Regions from separate parts of the Lysobacter enzymogenes genome, predicted to be linked through region 1. Evidence: riboswitches for the same ligand, from Rfam matches in the RefSeq annotation. Region 1 holds a riboswitch; the other holds the start of a gene.
The links. A riboswitch is a leader RNA that binds a small molecule or an ion and turns the genes downstream of it on or off. The one in region 1 is predicted to bind cobalamin.
Positions count from the first base shown of each region.

Region 2: linked by a shared signal. The riboswitch ahead of btuB (TonB-dependent vitamin B12 receptor) and the one ahead of JHW41_RS21780 (CoA-acylating methylmalonate-semialdehyde dehydrogenase) in region 1 are both predicted to bind cobalamin.

Region 1 is NZ_CP067396.1:5,260,785-5,266,031, forward strand. It holds gene JHW41_RS21775 (acyl-CoA dehydrogenase family protein) at 1-843, opposite strand, end outside; gene JHW41_RS21780 (CoA-acylating methylmalonate-semialdehyde dehydrogenase) at 855-2,369, opposite strand; cobalamin riboswitch at 2,542-2,761, opposite strand; gene JHW41_RS21785 (M23 family metallopeptidase) at 3,141-4,355, shown strand; gene JHW41_RS21790 (DUF2188 domain-containing protein) at 4,670-4,933, opposite strand; gene JHW41_RS21795 (response regulator) at 5,184-5,247, shown strand, end outside.
Region 2 is NZ_CP067396.1:1,325,708-1,330,954, forward strand. It holds gene JHW41_RS05710 (TonB-dependent receptor plug domain-containing protein) at 1-1,152, opposite strand, end outside; cobalamin riboswitch at 1,503-1,757, shown strand; gene btuB (TonB-dependent vitamin B12 receptor) at 1,876-3,762, shown strand; gene JHW41_RS05720 (hypothetical protein) at 3,813-4,460, shown strand; gene JHW41_RS05725 (hypothetical protein) at 4,483-5,082, shown strand; gene cobO (cob(I)yrinic acid a,c-diamide adenosyltransferase) at 5,079-5,247, shown strand, end outside.

The DNA.
Region 1 (5,247 bases):
CAGCTTCTTGCCGAACTGGCGGCGCTCGCCCATGTAGCGCCGGGCCGCGTCGAGCGCGCCCTGGGCCGCGCCGAGCGAGCAGCTGGCGATGTTGAGGCGGCCGCCGTCGAGGCCCTTCATCGCGATCTTGAAGCCGTCGCCTTCCGCGCCGAGCAAGTGGTCGGCCGGCACGCGCACGCCTTCGAACGAGATGCCGCGGGTGGGCTGGCTGTTCCAGCCCATCTTCTCTTCCTTGCGCCCGTAGACGATGCCGGCCGCGTCGGCCGGCACCGCGAACGCGCTGATGCCGCGCGCGCCGTCGCCGCCGGTGCGCGCCATCACCACCAGCAGGTCGGTCGAGCCGGCGCCGGAGATGAAGGCCTTGGCGCCGTCGATGACGTAGTCGCCGCCGTCGCGCCGCGCGCGCGTGCGCAGCGAGGCCGCGTCCGAGCCCGCGCCGGGCTCGGTCAGGCAGTACGAAGCCAGCTTGCGCCCGCTGGCCAGTTCCGCGCCCCAGCGCGCGCGCAGCGCCGGGGCGGCGTGCGCGGCGAACATCCAGGTGGCCATGTTGTGGATGCTGATGAAGGCGGCGGTGGAGGGATCGGCCGCGGCCAGTTCCTCGAACACGATCGCCGCGTCCAGACGGGTCAGGCCGGAGCCGCCGGCCGCCTCGTCCACGTACAGGCCGCAGAAGCCCAGTTCGCCGGCCTGGGCGATGGCTTCGCGCGGGAACACGCTGTGCGCGTCCCAGTGCGCCGCATGCGGCGCGAGTTCGGCGCGGGCGAAATCGCGCGCGGCCTCGCGGTAGGCCGCCTGTTCTTCGCTGAGCCCGGTCGGCGCGGCCGGATGAACCTGCCAGTCCATGACCGCGGCCATCACTTGAGGCTGATCGTGGTGTTGACGCCGTGGCCCAGCGTGTCGTCGTCGAACCAGCGCGCGGTGACCGTCTTGGTCTGGGTGTAGAAGGTCACCGCCTGTTTGCCGTACGGGCCGAGGTCGCCGAGCTTGGACGCGCGCGAGCCGCTGAAGGAAAACAGCGGCACCGGCACCGGGATCGGCACGTTGATGCCGACCTGGCCGACGTCGATGTCCTCCTGGAAACGCCGCGCGGCCGCGCCGGACTGGGTGAAGATCGCGGTGCCGTTGCCGTTGGGATTGGCGTTGACCAGCTCGATCGCTTCTTCGAGCGTCTCCGCGCGCAGGATCACCAGCACCGGGCCGAAGATTTCCTCGTCGTAGATGCGCATGCCGGGCGCCGCGCCGGAGAAGATCGTCGGGCCGACGAAGTTGCCGCGTTCGAAACCCGGCACCGCCGGCGCGCGGCCGTCGAGTTCGAGCGTGGCGCCCTGCTCGACGCCGGAGGCGATCAGGCCCTCCACCCGCTCGCGCGCGGCGCAGGAGATCACCGGGCCGACGTCGGTGCCGGCCTCGGTGCCGGCGTTGACCTTGAGCGTCTTCGCCTTGGCCACCAGGTCGGCGATCCAGTCGTTGGCCGAGCCGACCAGCACCGCGGTCGAGGCCGCCATGCAGCGCTGCCCGGCCGCGCCGAACGCGGCGCCGGCGAGCGCGTTGAGCGTCTGCTCCTTGTTCGCATCGGGCAGCACCACCGCGTGGTTCTTCGCGCCCATCATGCATTGCACGCGCTTGCCGGCGAGCGAGGCGCGCTGGTAGACGTGGGTGCCGACCTTGGTCGAACCCACGAACGACACCGCCTTGATGTCGGGGTGGTCGCAGATCGCATTGACCGCGGTTTCGCCGCCGTGGACGACGTTGAGCACGCCCTTGGGAATGCCCGCCTGCAACGCCAGCTCGCACAGGCGCATGGTCACCAGCGGGTCCTGCTCGGACGGCTTGAGCACGAAGGTGTTGCCGGTGGCGATGGCCATCGGGAACATCCACAGCGGGATCATCGCCGGGAAGTTGAACGGGGTGATGCCGGCGCACACGCCCAGCGGCTGCAGCAGGGTGTAGGTGTCGACGCCGCCGGCGACGTTGTTGGCCAGTTCGCCCAGCTGCAGGTTGCCGATCGCCGCGGCGTGCTCGACCACTTCCAGGCCGCGGAACACATCGCCTTCCGCGTCGGGCAGGGTCTTGCCCTGTTCGGCGGTGAGGATCGCCGCCAGTTCGCCCATGTGCTCGCGGATCAGCTGCTGGTACTTGAGGAAGATCCGCGCGCGCGCGCCGATCGGCGTCTTGCGCCAGGTCTTGAACGCGCGCTGCGCGGCGGCGACGGCGGCGTCGATTTCCGCCGGCGTCGCCATCGGCACGCGCGCGAGCACGGCCTGGGTGGCGGGATTGACCACGTCGCGCCAGTGCGCGGTGGAGGAGTCGACGAACTCGCCGTCGATCAGCAGCTTGACGGTCGCGACGTCGGTCGCGACTGCGTGCATGTCGTTCATGTTGGTCTCCGGATCGCACACCCGCGAAGGCAGGCGCTGCGCGAACGAAGACCGGGCGAAAGGCGGGCGCACGCGCGCCGCACCGCATCCGCTCGTCAGGTCGCCCGCCGCAACGCCCGAGGAGAACGCCGCGGCGCGGGCCGCGGCAAAGCCGCGTGCGCCGTCCCGACGTCCGCCACAGGCCGGTCTCCGGACTCGCGAGCGACGCGGATGCGTCCCGCCGGCGCCTTCCCGCGCGTTCGCGCAGTGGCCGATGCCGGCTGTAACTCGCCTACCGTTGCGGGGGCAGTGCCGGAATGGGACTCGCGTCCGCACCGGCTTCCCGTTTCACCCTGCGCGCTCGCTGGAGCGGGCGGCAGGACACCTGTGGCGCGCGCAGTGTAGTGGTTCGGCGGCGACAGCCACAAGCTGCGCCGCGGTATGGTCGCCGGCCGGCGCCTTCGTTCGCGCCGTCGGCGACGCGCGGCGGGCATCGCGCCGCGACCGACGCGCGCGGCGCTGCGACACGGCGAATGCGCGTTCGCGACGCGATGGACCGCGCGCCCGGCGAGCGCCATTTCATCCACCTGAATTGCACATCGCACCGCCGCCGCGACTTGGCCGATCGGCGGGATCGACGCCGCGCCCGGCTGCGCGCGAAGGCGCGTATAAGGGCCTCAGGCGGCCTGATTGCAGGCAACACCGGGACGTCCGCGCTCGTCCGCGCGCCGCCGGCCCACAGCGCGAATCACGCCGCGTCGCGGCCTGCTCAAGGAGAACCACATGCTCAGGAAGAACCGCATGCCCGAACACCACCGCGCCTCGAACAACGCGAATGCCCGCCGCGCGCGCGGCGCGCCGGCGCTGTGCCTGGCCCTCGCGCTCGCCGCTTCGTCGCTCCCGGCGTCGGCAGCCGACGACGCCGCGCCGCGCGATGTAAGCGGCACGGCGCCCGATGCCAGCGCCGGCGGCGCTTATGCGGTGGCCGAACACGGCGAGCATCTGTCGCCGCAGTTCCGCCAGCGCGCCTGGAACGACATCCGCGACAACGCGCGCAAGCTCAAGCTCGCCGCCGCGCCGCGATCCTCGGCGCGTTCGCTCGGCGGCTTCGCCTGGCCGCTGGCGCTCAACAACGGCCTGGCCGATCCGGGCTATCACGCGATCTCGAACTACGTCGACCAGGCCGGCGCCGGCCAGGTCCTCGACTACAGCTGCGGCGCGCGCAGCTACGACGGCCATCGAGGCACCGACTATTACCTGTGGCCGTTCTCCTGGTACAAGATGGACAACAATCAGGTGAAGGTGATCGCCGCGGCGGCGGGCACCATCGTCGGCCGCTACGACGGCAATTTCGACCGCAGCTGTTCGGTCAACAACAACAACTGGAACGCCGTCTACGTCCAGCACGCCGACGGCTCGGTCGCCTGGTACGGCCACATGAAGAACGGCTCGGTCACCGCCAAGGGCGTCGGCGCGAGCGTGGCGCAGGGCGAGTACCTCGGCATCGTCGGCAGTTCCGGCAGCTCCACCGAGCCGCATCTGCACTTCGAGGTCTACGACACCAACGCCAACCTCATCGATCCTTACGCCGGCTCGTGCAACGGCCTGAATCTGTCCTCGGCCTGGGCCGCGCAGCGGCCGTACTACGACTCGGCGATCAACAAGCTGATCGTCGGCAACGCCCAACCGGCGTTCGCGTCGTGCCCGAACGCGGAGAGTCCGAACGAGAACACCGCGCTGCGCTACGGCCAGCAGGCCTCGTTCAGCGCGTTCTACCGCGACCAGCTCAACGGCCAGCAGAGCCAGTACCGAATCCTGCGGCCGAACGGCACGGTGTTCGCCTCGTGGACGCACAACGGCCCGGCGCCGCATTACGCCTCGTCGTGGTGGAACTGGACCTGGAGCAGTTTCGCGCCGAGCGGGCCGGCGGGCGTCTGGCGCTTCGAGGTCGCCTACAACGGCACGACCTACAGCAAGAACTTCACCTTGTCGCCCTGATCGCTGGGCGTTCCAGGCTCGGCGCCGCCGGTGGCGGTGCCGGGCCGTCGGCGGTGCGGCGGCGATAGCCGCACGCATCGCCGCGGCGGGGCACGAGCAGCGCTTGCGTTCGCGTGCGTCGCCGTCGCGGCGCGCCAGCCCGGTGCGCGCTTGCGCTTCGACGGTGCGATGGCTGGGCCGGCGGCGATCCTTCCGCGCGATCCGAACCAGCGACGCGGCCGTTGCAAGCGCTCGGCCGCGCAAGGTTGATCGCGTGAACGCACGCGGCCCTACCCTCGTCCGCGACGCTTGGCGCGGTCGCTACCGCCGCGGCCTTACTGCCGCCGCCACTCCGCGCACATCGCGCCGGCCGTGCCGCCGAGGAACACCGCTTCGCGGTCCATGCGCCCGTCCAGGCGCTGCACCCAGACCTCGGTGTGGCCGCCGGTGTCCTGGTTCTGCCGGCGCGCGCGCACCCGCGCCGCGGCGCTGGCGATGTCGCGGGTGGGGAACGCGATCTCTTGCGAACCGTTGATGCGCAGGCGCCAGAACCGCTGCGCGTGGGATACGACTTCGTAGATCGTCACCAGCGTGGACATCGGCACTCCATGCGGTCCGGCGATGCGGGGTGGCGCCACGCTAACAAAGCCCAAACGTGATGAATGTAGGAAAACCCCGATTCACCGTCGGCATGCGTCTACACAAGCGTAGACACCCGGTTACGTAACGTAGTCATCCGCCGACGTTCGCGTCGGCGCACCGCACTTTGCCCGCGGGCGAGTTGCGGACCTCGGAAACGGCCTGGACATTCGCTCGCATCATCTACGGAGCGATAAGGAAATGATCCGGGTGTTCATCGTCGATGACCAGCCATTGGTCCGTCACGGACTGCGCTGGATCCTGGGCGCGCACA
Region 2 (5,247 bases), 2.3 Mb from region 1:
GTCCAGGTTCAACACGTGCTGGGTCACTTCCAGCGCGCCGGCGTAGAACTTGGTCGGCGAACTGGGGCCCAGGCTGCGGTTGAGCGTGTTCTCGATGTCGAAGGTCAGGCCGTTGTGGCCGTAGTTGTAGCTCAGGTCGATCTGGGTGCCGCCGGCGGTTTCGCTGCGCACGCCGAACACCGCGGCGCGGTCCTTGCTGACGTTGTGGATCTGCGGCAAGAAGCCGTTGGGATAGATCGAGGGGATGTTGCGCGGATCGGCGGCGAAGCGGAAATAGCCGTTCGACAGCACGTCGCGTTCGCTGTAGCTGCCGAACGAATAGAACGACAGGTAGTCCACCGGCTTGAATTCGCCGTTGTAGGAGAACGCGCCGTGGTCGATCTCCGGATCGCCGTAGCGCTGTTCGACCACGCCCTGGAACGGCCGCGCGCGGTTGGTGTTGTCCTGGTGGCCGCCTTGCGCGGCCAGGCGCAGCCAGCCGCGCTCGCCTTCCAGGCCGAGGTCGCCGGAGAGCTGGTACTGCTCGCCGTCGCCGGCGCTGTACTGGCCGTAGCGCGCGGCGATCGAGCCGCCGCTGCCGGAACCCTTCAGCACCACGTTGACCACGCCGGCGATGGCGTCGGAGCCGTACTGCGCAGACGCGCCGTCGCGCAGCACTTCCACCCGCTCGATCGAGGCGATCGGGATCGCGTTGAGGTCCACCGGCGAAGAGCCGCGGCCCTGGCTGCCGTTGAGGTTGATCAGCGCGGTGGTGTGGCGGCGCTTGCCGTTGACCAGCACCAGCACCTGATCGGGCGCGAGGCCGCGCAGCTGCGCCGGACGCACCGCGTCGGTGCCGTCGGTGATCGCCGGGCGCGGGAAGTTCAGCGAGGGCAGGGCGCGCGACAGCGCGGTCGCCAGCTCGACCGTGCCGGTGGCTTCCAGGGTCTCGGGGGTGATGATGTCGATCGGCGCGGTCGACTCGGCGACGGTGCGGTCGGACACGCGCGTGCCGGTGACGATGACTTGGTCGAGGGTCTTGGCGTCGGCCTGGGCGGGTTGCTGGGCCAGGACGGCGGGGGCGGCGGTCAGGCTCAAGGCGATGGCCAAGCCGAGGGCGAGCGGGTGGCGGACGCGGAGACCGGGGTGGGCGAGCGTGCGGCTGGCGTGCATGAAGACTCCTGCATGGGGGACTGACAGCGATGTCATCCGGGTTTAACACGGTCATAACAACCCGGTCAATGAAGCGGCCAGGAACCGGCTAACGCAAGTAATCAAAAAGTGGTAGACGCCTCGTTTTCGGCGCTGCGCCGCGGATCGCGGGCAAAAAGAACCGCCGGTCGCATATGCGCGGCGAGCCGGCGGCCGGAAAACGAACAAGGATCGGGGGTGTGGCGCGGGGCCCGATCGCGCGCAGGCCCGCCGCCAGCATGGCCGCGGATGCGGCGACGATTGAATAGGACCGGTCCGAAACAGGGCCGCGTGCTGGCGGTGCCGTTCGCTCGCCCGGGCGTCGCGACTGTTAAGATGCGCGCGCTCAAGGTGATCGCCGGCACAGTCCGGCGATTGAAACGGGAATCCGGTCGCGCCGCGGGTCTGTTCGCCAGAACGGTCCGCGCGCTCAAGCCGGAGCTGCCCCCGCAACGGTAGGCGAGTCCACGCACCGCAACGGCCACTGTGCTTCATGCATGGGAAGGCGCGGCGCCGGAACCTCGGACAAGGACGCTCGACAGGTTCCACTCGCAAGCCCGGAGACCGGCCTGGAGCGCGAACCGACCGGCGGCGGGCCTGGTGGCGGAGCGAGCGCGCCTGTGCGTGTCCTTCCGCGCTGTTTTCGCGCCGGTCCCGACCCTTGTCGGCCGCGCGGGAGAGCGCGGCCCTGGAGACCCGCAGGCCATGCAGCACCGCTTCGTCCGTTCCCCGCGCCGCGCGCTCGCGCCGGCCCTGGCCATCGCCCTGTCCGCCGCGGCCGCCACCGCCCCTGCCGCGCCGGCGGTCGATCTCGACCAGGTCGTGGTCACCGCCACCCGCACCGCGCAGACCCAGGACGCGACCCTGGCCGCGGTCACCGTGATCGACCGCGCCGACATCGAGCGCCTGCAGCCTTCGTCGCTGCCGGACCTGTTGCGCGGCACGCCGGGCGCGTCGCTGGCCAACAACGGCGGGCCGGGCAAAAGCACCTCGCTGTTCCTGCGCGGCAGCGAATCCGATCACGTGCTGGTGCTGGTCGACGGGATCAAGCTCGGTTCGGCCACCAGCGGCGGCGCCTCGCTGCAGGACATCCCGGTCGAGCAGATCGAGCGCGTGGAGATCGTGCGCGGCCCGTTCTCCAGCCTGTACGGCTCGGAAGCCATCGGCGGCGTGATCCAGATCTTCACCCGCCGCCCGCAGGGGCCGTTCGCGCCGAGCTTCAGCGTCGGCATCGGCAGCGACAAGACCCATCGCGCGTCCGCCGGCGTGGCCGGAAAGGGCGAGCGCGGCTGGTATTCGATCAACGCCGCGCACGAGGACACCGACGGCATCGACGCCTGCCGCGGCAAGCCGTCGCCGGGCGGCGCCGGCTGCTTCACCTATTCGCCCGATCGCGACGGTTACCGCAACTCGTCGCTGACCCTGCAGGGCGGCTACCGCTTCAACGAGCGGTGGGACGGCGAGGCGCGGGTGTTCCGCGCGCAGGGTTACAACGAATACGACGGCAGCCAGAACAACCAGGCCGACACCGTCCAGCAGGTCGCCGGCGCGAAGCTGCGCTACCGCCCGAGCGACCGCCTCGCGTTGAGCCTCAACGCCGGCCGCAGCTGGGACCTCAGCGAGCAATACAAGGACGGCAAGTACTCCAGCACCTTCGACACCCGCCGCCAGCTCGGCTCGCTGCAGGGCGACCTCGGCCTCGGCGGCGGCCTGCTGAGCCTGGGCTTCGACTGGCAGCGCGACGAAGTCGAAAGCAACACCGCCTACAAGCGCGACGCGCGCGTGCTGCGCGGCGCGTTCGGCCAGTACCAGCGCGAGTTCGGCGCGCACGCGCTGCAGGCCAGCCTGCGCCGCGACGACGACAGCCAGTTCGGCGGCGAAACCACCGGCAGCGTGCTGTGGGGCTGGAACTTCGCCGACGCGCTGCGGCTGACCGCGAGCTACGGCACCGCGTTCAAGGCGCCGACCTTCAACGAGCTGTATTACCCGGGGTACGGCAATCCGGACCTGGGCCCGGAAACCTCGCGCAGCTTCGAACTGGGCCTGCGCGGCACCTTCGGCGAGGGCGGCCGCCAGGTGTGGTCGCTCAACGCCTACCAGACCCGGATCGACGATCTGATCGCCTACGACGCCTCCATCGGCCTGCCCGGCAACGTCGACCGCGCCCGCATCCGCGGCCTGGAAGCGGCGCTGGACACGCGCGTGGCCGGCTGGGACCTGCGCGCCAGCGCGACCTGGCTGGACCCGCGCAACGACAGCCGCGGCGGCTACCGCGACAACATCCTGCCGCGGCGCGTGCGGCAGAGCGCGCGCATCGACCTGGACCGCCGCTTCGAACTCGACCGCGGCGACGCGTTCTCGCTCGGCGCCAGCGTCTACGCCGCCGGCCAGCGCTACGACGACCTCGCCAACAAGCGCGAACTCGGCGGCTACGCCCTGGCCGACCTGCGCCTGGGCTACGCGCTGGGCACGGACTGGAGCGTGCAGCTGGCGGCCAACAACCTGTTCGACAAGCGCTACGAAACCGCGGCCTTCTACAATCAGCCCGGACGCACCTACCTGCTGAGCCTGCGCTACCGTCCCAACCGCTGAACCCGCCCGCGCCGGCCGCGCGCGCGGCCGGCCCCGACCGAGAGACGACGATGATCTCCACGACCCAGTCCCAGCCGAACCGCCCGGCCCCGCGCCGGCACGAACTGCGGCCGCTGCTCGCGGGCCCCGCGCAACTGGCGATCCTGGCCGTGCTGCTGACGCTGATGGCCGCGACCCGTTTCCACGCGGTCGGCAGCGCGCTGCACCTGCCGGACGCATCGATGGCGGTGTTCTTCCTCGGCGGCCTGTACCTGCAGCGCCACCGGCTGTTCGCCGGGCTGCTGGTGGCGGCGGTGGCGATCGACTACATCGCCGTGACCGGGCGCGGGCTGAGCTTCTTCGATCACTACTGCGTGACGCCGTCGTACGCGTTCCTGCTGCTGGCGTATGCGGTGCTGTGGTACCTGGGCCGGGCCTGGGCGCCGTCGATGGCGGCGCGGCCGCGCGCGCTGGCCGGCGCGCTGGCGGTGGCGCTGGTCGCCGCCAGCGCCTCGTTCCTGATTTCCAACGGCGCGTTCTACTGGTTCGGCGGCCGTTACGCCGATCCGAATTTCGCCCAGTACATCGAGCGGGTCTGGCGCTGGGGCCCGTTGTTCGTCGGCACCACGATGGCCTATGTCGGCGCGGCGTTGCTGGCGCATGCGCTGGTCGCGCGTTTCGCCCGTCCGCGCGGCGCCGCATCCGGCCCGCGCCACTGAGAAGGAGAGCGTCATGAGCTTGTTGCTTCCGCCGAGCCAGGCCGCGCTGCCGCTGCGCGCGCGCAACGGCCAGATCGCCGCCGCGCTGGCCTTGGCCGCGCTGATGGTGTGCACCCGCGGCCAGCACTTCGCCACCGTCGATGCGCTGCCGAGCGCGTCGTGGGCGGTGTTCTTCCTCGCCGGCGCGCTGCTGCGCCCGGCCTGGTTGTTCCCTGCGTTTTTCGTGTTGTCGTCGTTGCTGGACCTGGCCAGCCTGGCGCTGGGCCGGGTCACCGACTGGTGCCTGTCGCCGGCGTACTGGGCGCTGGCGCTGGCCTACGGTGCGTTGTGGTGGGGCGGGCGGATCTATGCGCGCATGCACCGCGACCGCCTGGCCACGGTGCCGATGTTGGCGCTGACCCTGCTGGCGACCTCGGTGGTGGCCTACCTGATCTCCAAGGGCGGCTTCTATTTCCTGTCCGGCCGCTATCCGGACGCGAGCTGGGCCGGGTTCGTGGAGCGCATCCCGCGCTACTACCCGCGCGCGCTCGGCACCCTGGCCGGCTACGTCGGCGCCGGCTTCGCCGTTTACGCCGCGGCGCGGCTGATCGAATCGCGCCAGCGCGCCGGAGCGGCGGCATGAGCGAGGACAATGGCGACCGCGCCGGCTTCGCCGCGGCCAGCGAGGACAAGCACCGCGAGCGCATGCAGCGCAAGAAAGAATTGATCGACCGCAAGGTCGCGCGCGCCACCATCGAGCGCGGCGTGCTGGTGGTCAACACCGGCAACGGCAAGGGCAAGAGCTCCT